Regions from separate parts of the Streptomyces sp. NPDC024017 genome, predicted to be linked through region 1. Evidence: riboswitches for the same ligand, from Rfam matches in the RefSeq annotation. Region 1 holds a riboswitch; each other region holds the start of a gene.
What was found. Region 1 has a riboswitch for thiamine pyrophosphate ahead of thiC (phosphomethylpyrimidine synthase ThiC). Riboswitches for the same ligand answer to the same signal wherever they lie in the genome.
Positions count from the first base shown of each region.

Region 2: it holds a riboswitch for thiamine pyrophosphate, as region 1 does, so the genes downstream of both, AB0G20_RS33885 (thiamine ABC transporter substrate-binding protein) here and thiC (phosphomethylpyrimidine synthase ThiC) in region 1, are expected to answer to the same signal.
Region 3: it holds a riboswitch for thiamine pyrophosphate, as region 1 does, so the genes downstream of both, thiO (glycine oxidase ThiO) here and thiC (phosphomethylpyrimidine synthase ThiC) in region 1, are expected to answer to the same signal.

Region 1 is NZ_JBEZYZ010000002.1:195,120-197,312, reverse strand. It holds gene AB0G20_RS05660 (YibE/F family protein) at 1-872, opposite strand, end outside; TPP riboswitch at 945-1,134, shown strand; gene thiC (phosphomethylpyrimidine synthase ThiC) at 1,127-2,193, shown strand, end outside.
Region 2 is NZ_JBEZYZ010000015.1:124,596-126,788, forward strand. It holds gene AB0G20_RS33880 (iron ABC transporter permease) at 1-320, opposite strand, end outside; gene AB0G20_RS33885 (thiamine ABC transporter substrate-binding protein) at 296-1,336, opposite strand; TPP riboswitch at 1,461-1,567, opposite strand; gene rlmN (23S rRNA (adenine(2503)-C(2))-methyltransferase RlmN) at 1,607-2,193, opposite strand, start outside.
Region 3 is NZ_JBEZYZ010000012.1:273,049-275,241, reverse strand. It holds gene thiS (sulfur carrier protein ThiS) at 1-71, opposite strand, end outside; gene thiO (glycine oxidase ThiO) at 68-1,240, opposite strand; TPP riboswitch at 1,238-1,349, opposite strand; gene AB0G20_RS30515 (hypothetical protein) at 1,402-1,752, shown strand; gene AB0G20_RS30510 (FAD-dependent oxidoreductase) at 1,785-2,193, shown strand, end outside.

The sequences.
Region 1 (2,193 bases):
TCGGTGACCGAGTACTGCAGGTCCTTCGGTGCCGAGGGCTCATAGGCGACCACGACCTTCTGACCCTCGTGCAGCTGGCGGGACTGGTCGGGCTGGACGATCTCGGTGAACGTACGGCCCTTGTCGTCGCCGCTGTCGACCCGGATCGTCGCCCGCTTGCAGGTGCCCTTCTCCTGCTGCACCGCGGAGGAGCCCTCGGCGGTGGAGGTGTCTCCGGTCGGCGGAACGCCCGAAGCGCCGGCCTCCTTGCAGCTCACCTCGACCACCTTGGTGACCGTGGCGTCCTGCGTCTGCCGGTCGAAGCCGACGCCGGTGCGCTCGTGCGGCGGGGCGCCGCCCGGCCACAGCACGGCGAGGCCGACCAGTACCGCCGCGGCGAACGGGATCAGGATCGCCGCGATGATCTTGCGCAGGTGCAGGGAGACGGGTGTGGCCGGGCCGTGGTTGTGAGAGTGCCCGTGGCCGCCACCCGGGGCGGAACCGGAGCCGTGCCCGTCACCTCCGTCGTGACCGTGGCCGTTCCCTCCGCCTCCACCGGACCCTGAACCGTGCCCGCCGCCACCGGGGCCGTGGCCGGGTCCCTGACCAGTGGGCGGGCCACCGTGGCCACCGGGAGAACCGGCACCCCGGCCCTCACCGGAGCCCGGCCCATATTCACCACCGGGACCAGAACCGGAACCGGGACCGGAACCAGGGCCGGGGCCGAAGCCCGCGTCACGGCCGTACCCGAACTCAGGACCCTGCCCCCTGGCCGGCTCATGCCCGGTCCCGGCGGCGAAATCATGGCCGTCACCACGGCCGTTGCCGCTTCCGGCGCCGGATCCTCGGGGCGGCTCGGGCGGTGGGTAGGGGGGACGCTGCGTCGTGGTCACCGCCCGATCATCGCAAGAACGAGGGGGGCCCTCTGTTCACCGCGCCAGAATTGCCGCTAGCGTGGAGCCACCTTTTGTACACGCGGGAGCTCGGAGCACCGGGCTGAGAGGGCGCTGACCTCCGTCCCAGCGATGTTTCACATGAAACATCGCCGGAGTCGAGTGATGTTTCACACGAAACGTCGCCGGACGGAAGCCGCTGCGTCGACCGCCGAACCTGTTACCGGGTAATGCCGGCGTAGGGAGTAGGTCTCATGACCAGCAAGGACGCACGCACGCCTGCCTCCGTTCAGGACGAGAAGTCCGAGGAGGCCGGGAAGTCCATCGGCTGGCACAAGGCGTACGTCGAGGGCAGCCGCCCCGACCTGCGCGTGCCGGTCCGTCAGGTGCATCTCACCAACGGCCAGTCGGTCACGCTGTACGACACGTCGGGCCCGTACACCGATCCACTCGTCGACACCGACGTGCGCAGGGGACTGTCGCCGCTGCGCGAGAACTGGATCATCGCCCGCGGCGACACCGAGGAGTACGCGGGCCGCCCCGTCCGTCCCGAGGACGACGGCATCAAGCACACCTCGCCCCGTGGCGGCCTCCGCAACCTGGACGCGGTCTTCCCCGGCCGCCCGCGCCAGCCGCGCCGCGGCAGGGACGGACAGGCGGTCACCCAACTCGCGTACGCCCGCCGCGGCGAGATCACGCCCGAGATGGAGTACGTCGCCATCAGGGAGAACGTGTCGCCCGAGGTCGTGCGGGACGAGATCGCCGCGGGCCGGGCCGTGCTGCCGGCCAACGTCAACCACCCGGAGATCGAGCCGATGATCATCGGCAAGCGGTTCCTGGTGAAGGTCAACGCCAACATCGGCAACTCGGCCGTGACGTCCTCCATCGAGGAGGAGGTCGAGAAGATGACCTGGGCGACCCGATGGGGCGCCGACACGGTCATGGACCTGTCCACCGGCCGCAACATCCACACCACGCGCGAGTGGGTGCTGCGCAACTCCCCCGTTCCCATCGGCACCGTGCCGCTCTACCAGGCCCTGGAGAAGGTCGACGGCCGGGCCGAGGAGCTGACCTGGGAGATCTACAAGGACACGGTCATCGAACAGGCCGAGCAGGGTGTGGACTACATGACGGTCCACGCGGGCGTGCGCTTGGCGTACGTGCCGCTGACGGCGAACCGCAAGACCGGCATCGTCTCCCGCGGCGGCTCGATCATGGCCGCCTGGTGCCTCGCGCACCACAAGGAGTCGTTCCTGTACGAGAACTTCGAGGAGCTCTGCGAGATCCTCGCCGCGTACGACGTCACGTACTCGCTCGGGGA
Region 2 (2,193 bases), on a different contig from region 1:
GCCCGCAGGACCTGCTTTCCTGGGAATTCAAAGCGCGCGAAGACGTACGCGCCGGGGAGCGCGACGATCAGCGTGAGCACGGTGGAGACCAGCGCCTGCCAGGTGGTGAACCACAGGACGTGCCGGACGTCGGACTGCGCCAGCACCTCCCCGATCCGCCCGAGGTGCCAGGCCCCGTCAACCTTGAGGCCGCGCGCGACGATCGCGGTGACGGGGTAGGCGAAGAAGACCGCGAAGAACGCGACGGGCACGGCCAGCAGACCGAACCGCGCCGCCGCGCCCCGCTTCCGAGCGGCTACTTCAGTACGAGTGAGGTCCACGACTTGACCCACTGGTCGCGGTGGTCGGCGATCTTCGCCGGGTCCATGGTCTCCGGGTCCTTCGCCTGCGGCCCGTACTTCACGAACTCCGGCGGCACCTGGGCGCCCTCGCGCACCGGGTACACGAACATGTTCATCGGCATGTCGTCCTGGAACTCCTTGGTGAGCAGGAAGTCCAGGAGCGCCTTGCCGCCCTTGGTGTTCTTCGCGTTGCTGAGCAGCCCCGCGTACTCGACCTGCCGGAAGCAGGTGCCCTCGGCGACCCCGGTCGGGGCGGAGGTGGGCTTCGGGTCGGCGTACAGCACCTCGGCGGGCGGCGAGGAGGCGTACGACACGACGAGCGGCCGGTCGCCCTTGGCCTTCTTGCCGCTGCTGGAGCCGGAGAACTCCACGTTGTAGGCCTGCTCCCAGCCGTCGACGACCTTCACGCCGTTGGCCTTGAGCTTCTTCCAGTAGCCCTCCCAGCCGTCGTCGCCGTACTTGGCGGCGGTGCCGAGCAGGAAACCGAGACCGGGCGAGGAGGCGGAGGCGTTCTCGGTCACGAGCAGGTTCTTGTACTGCGGCTTGACCAGGTCGTCGAAGCTGCGCGGCGGCTCCAGCTTGTGGTCGGCGAAGTACTTCTTGTCGTAGTTGACGCAGATGTCGCCGGTGTCGACGGGCGTGACCCGGTGCTTGTCCTGGTCGACGCGGTACTCCGGCAGGATCAGGTCGGATCCCTTCGCCTCGTACGACTGGAACAGGCCGTTGTCGAGGGCGCGGGACAGCAGCGTGTTGTCGACGCCGAAGAAGACGTCGCCCTGCGGGTTGTCCTTGGTAAGGATGGCCTTGTTCACGGCCTGCCCGGCGTCGCCGTCCTTCAGGACGTCGACCTTGTAGCCGGACTGCTTCTCGAAGGCCGCGATGACGTCCTTGGACGCGGCCCACGAGTCGTGGCTGACGAGCGTCACGGTCTTGGAGTCACCGCCGGACCCCTGGCTGCCGTCGGACGACCCGCACGCGGCGAGCGTGCCGGCCATGCCGAGCCCGACGACCGCCGCCGTCAGCCGCTTTGCGTTGATGCTCACTGGATTCCTCCTGGAGTGACCAGGAGAAGACGCGGCCCTGCCCGGGACTTCCGGGGTCCCGGGCAGGGCGCAACAGCTCGAGTGGTGACCGATCTCCCTACCCAGAATGACCTGGGCCAGGTTCGGAGGGTCTGCGGCCGTGTGCCGCACTCTCAGCGCTGTGGCGCTCCCCTGTCGGAATGTGCAGGTGTCGAATATGAAGGTGTGCTTACGACGGTCAGACTACCGTTCGGTGGCCGCGAGCTGACCACACGCCCCGTCGATCTCCTGACCACGGGTGTCCCGGATCGTCACCGGCACACCATGAGCGGCGATCGCCTCCACGAACGCCTTCTCGTCCTCGGGCCGCGAGGCGGTCCACTTCGACCCCGGCGTCGGGTTCAGCGGGATGAGATTGACATGCACGGGCTTGCCCTTGAGTAGCCGCCCGAGCCGGTCACCGCGCCACGCCTGGTCGTTGATGTCCCGGATCAGCGCGTACTCGATGGACAGCCGCCGCCCCGACTTGGCGCTGTACTCGAAGCCGGCGTCCAGGACCTCCCGGACCTTCCAGCGCGTGTTCACGGGCACGAGGGTGTCGCGCAGCTCGTCGTCGGGAGCGTGCAGCGAGATGGCGAGGCGGCACTTGAAGCCCTCGTCGGCGAACCGGTGGATGGCGGGGACGAGCCCGACCGTCGAGACGGTGATGCCACGCTGCGAGAGCCCCAGCCCGTCGGGCTCGGGGTCGGTGAGCCGCCGGATGGAGCCGATGACCCGGTTGTAGTTGGCGAGCGGCTCGCCCATGCCCATGAAGACGATGTTGCTGAGCC
Region 3 (2,193 bases), on a different contig from region 1:
GACCTCACGACGGTGTCGAGAGCCGTGCCGGGCCGGACGTCCCGGGGCTCCCCGTTGACGGAGATGTTCATGCGGGCTGCTCCGTGAGTGCGGTGGCGGGAGAGAAGCGTTTGGGGGAGAAGGGGCGGGCCTCCTCGGGGAGTTCACCCGTGGCCAGGACGTGCGCCATGGCGTCGCCGGTCACCGGGGTGAGCAGGACGCCGTTGCGGTAGTGCCCGGTGGCCAGCAGCAGCCCGTCGAGACCGGTCGGGCCGAGCAGCGGCGCGTTGTCGGGGGAGCCGGGGCGCAGCCCGGCCCGGGTCTCGGTGAGCGGCAGTTCGGTGATGCCCGGCACCAGCTCGTGCGCGTCCCGCAGCAGCTCGTACACGCCGCCCGCGGTCACGGTGGTGTCCCAGCCCAGCTCCTCGCTGGTCGCCCCGATGACGAGTTCACCGCTCGCGCGGGGCACCAGGTAGACGTGGCTGCCGCGCACGACCGCGCGCACCGTCCGGCTCAGGAACGGCCCGTGCCGCTGCGGCATGGTCAGCCTCAGGACCTGCCCCTTCACCGGCCGCACGGGAGGCAGCACGTCCTCCGGGACGCCCGCGAGCCGGCCGCTGAGACTGCCCCCGGCGAGCACCACCTGCCCGGCGGCCGCCTCCGTCCCGTCGGCCAGGACGACACCCGCGGCCCGGTCCCGTACGACAGTCAGCCGCTCCGCCCACGCCCGGTGGAAGACCACGCCCGCCCGCTCGCACGCCGCGACCAGGGCCCCGGCCAGCCGCCGCGGGTCGATCTGGTGGTCGCCGTCGACCCGCAGCCCGCCGCGCACGCCCGGCGCGAGCATCGGCTCCAGGCGCCGGCACTCGCGCCCCGACAGCCACTGCGACTCCAGGCCCGACTGCTGCTGCAGGGCGTGCAGTTCGCGCAAGTGGGCCCGGTCGTCCGCGTCCAGGGCCACGGCGAGCGTGCCGCAGCGGCGGTAGCCGAGGTCCTGGCCGGTCAGCTCGGTGAGCTCGGCGGCGAAGTCCGGGTAGCGCCGGGCGGAGGCGAGGTTCAGGCCGAGCAGGGTCTGCTCTCCGTAGTGCAGTTCCGTGACGGCGGCCAGCATGCCGGCCGCCACCTGTGCGGCTCCGCCGCCCGGCTCGGGGTCCACGACGGCCGTGGCGAACCCGCGTTGCGCGGCCCGCCAGGCCGTGACCAGGCCGATGATCCCGCCCCCGATGACAAGGACGTCTGACGTGGTGGACGTAGGCGACATGGGCGTCCAGCCCCTCCCTTCGCCGGCATGACCCGGATCAGGTTCGTACGGTCGGAGGCCGCCAGCCTCCCTCTCAGCCCGGTGCGTCCGGGCTCCCGCGAGTGCTTTACGTTGGCCACCCTAGCCCGATGCCGTATGCCGCAGTAAGGGAGCCTCCGTCCATGGCCCGATCCCTCGACGGTCTCGTCCTCGCCCCGGTCGCCGACCAGGCACCGGGCCAGGTGGGCACCCGCACCCGGTTCACGTACCACGAGCGGGAGGGCGAGATCTGGGCCGAGTACACGGGCGGCGACGTCGTACGCGGGCATCTCGTGGGTACCCGGGAAGGTGACCGGCTGGACTTCCGGTACGTCCAGCTCAAGCGGGACGGGACCACGGCCTCGGGGCACTGCGTCTCGGCGGTGGTGGAGCTGCCCGACGGGCGGGTGCGGCTGGAGGAGACCTGGGAGTGGGAGTCCCAGCGGGGCAACGGCACGAGCGTTGTGGAGCAGGTCACGGCGCATGAGCACTGACTGACAATTCGTCAGGTGTCTATGGTGATCAGGTGAGCGAGCAGACGCAGGAACCAGGTTCGTCCGCGCCGCGGCGCGTCGTCGTGGCGGGTGCGGGCATGGCCGGGGTGCAGACCGCCGTGGCCCTGCGCGAGCAGGGCTTCACCGGTGACGTGATCCTGATCGGCGCCGAGCCCCACCAGCCCTACGACCGGCCCCCGTTGTCCAAGGCCGTCCTGCTCGGCAAGTCCGAGGGCTCCGCCTTCGACGTCGACTTCGAAGCCCTCGGCATCGAACTGCGGCTCGGCTGCGAGGTGCTGGGCCTGCGCCCCGCCGACCACGAGCTGGACACCGAGGCCGGGGCCGTGCCGTACGACGTCCTGGTCGTCGCGACCGGCGCCGAACCGGTCCGGCTGCCCGGTGCGGAGGGCGTGCCCGGCGTGCATCTGCTGCGCACCCTGG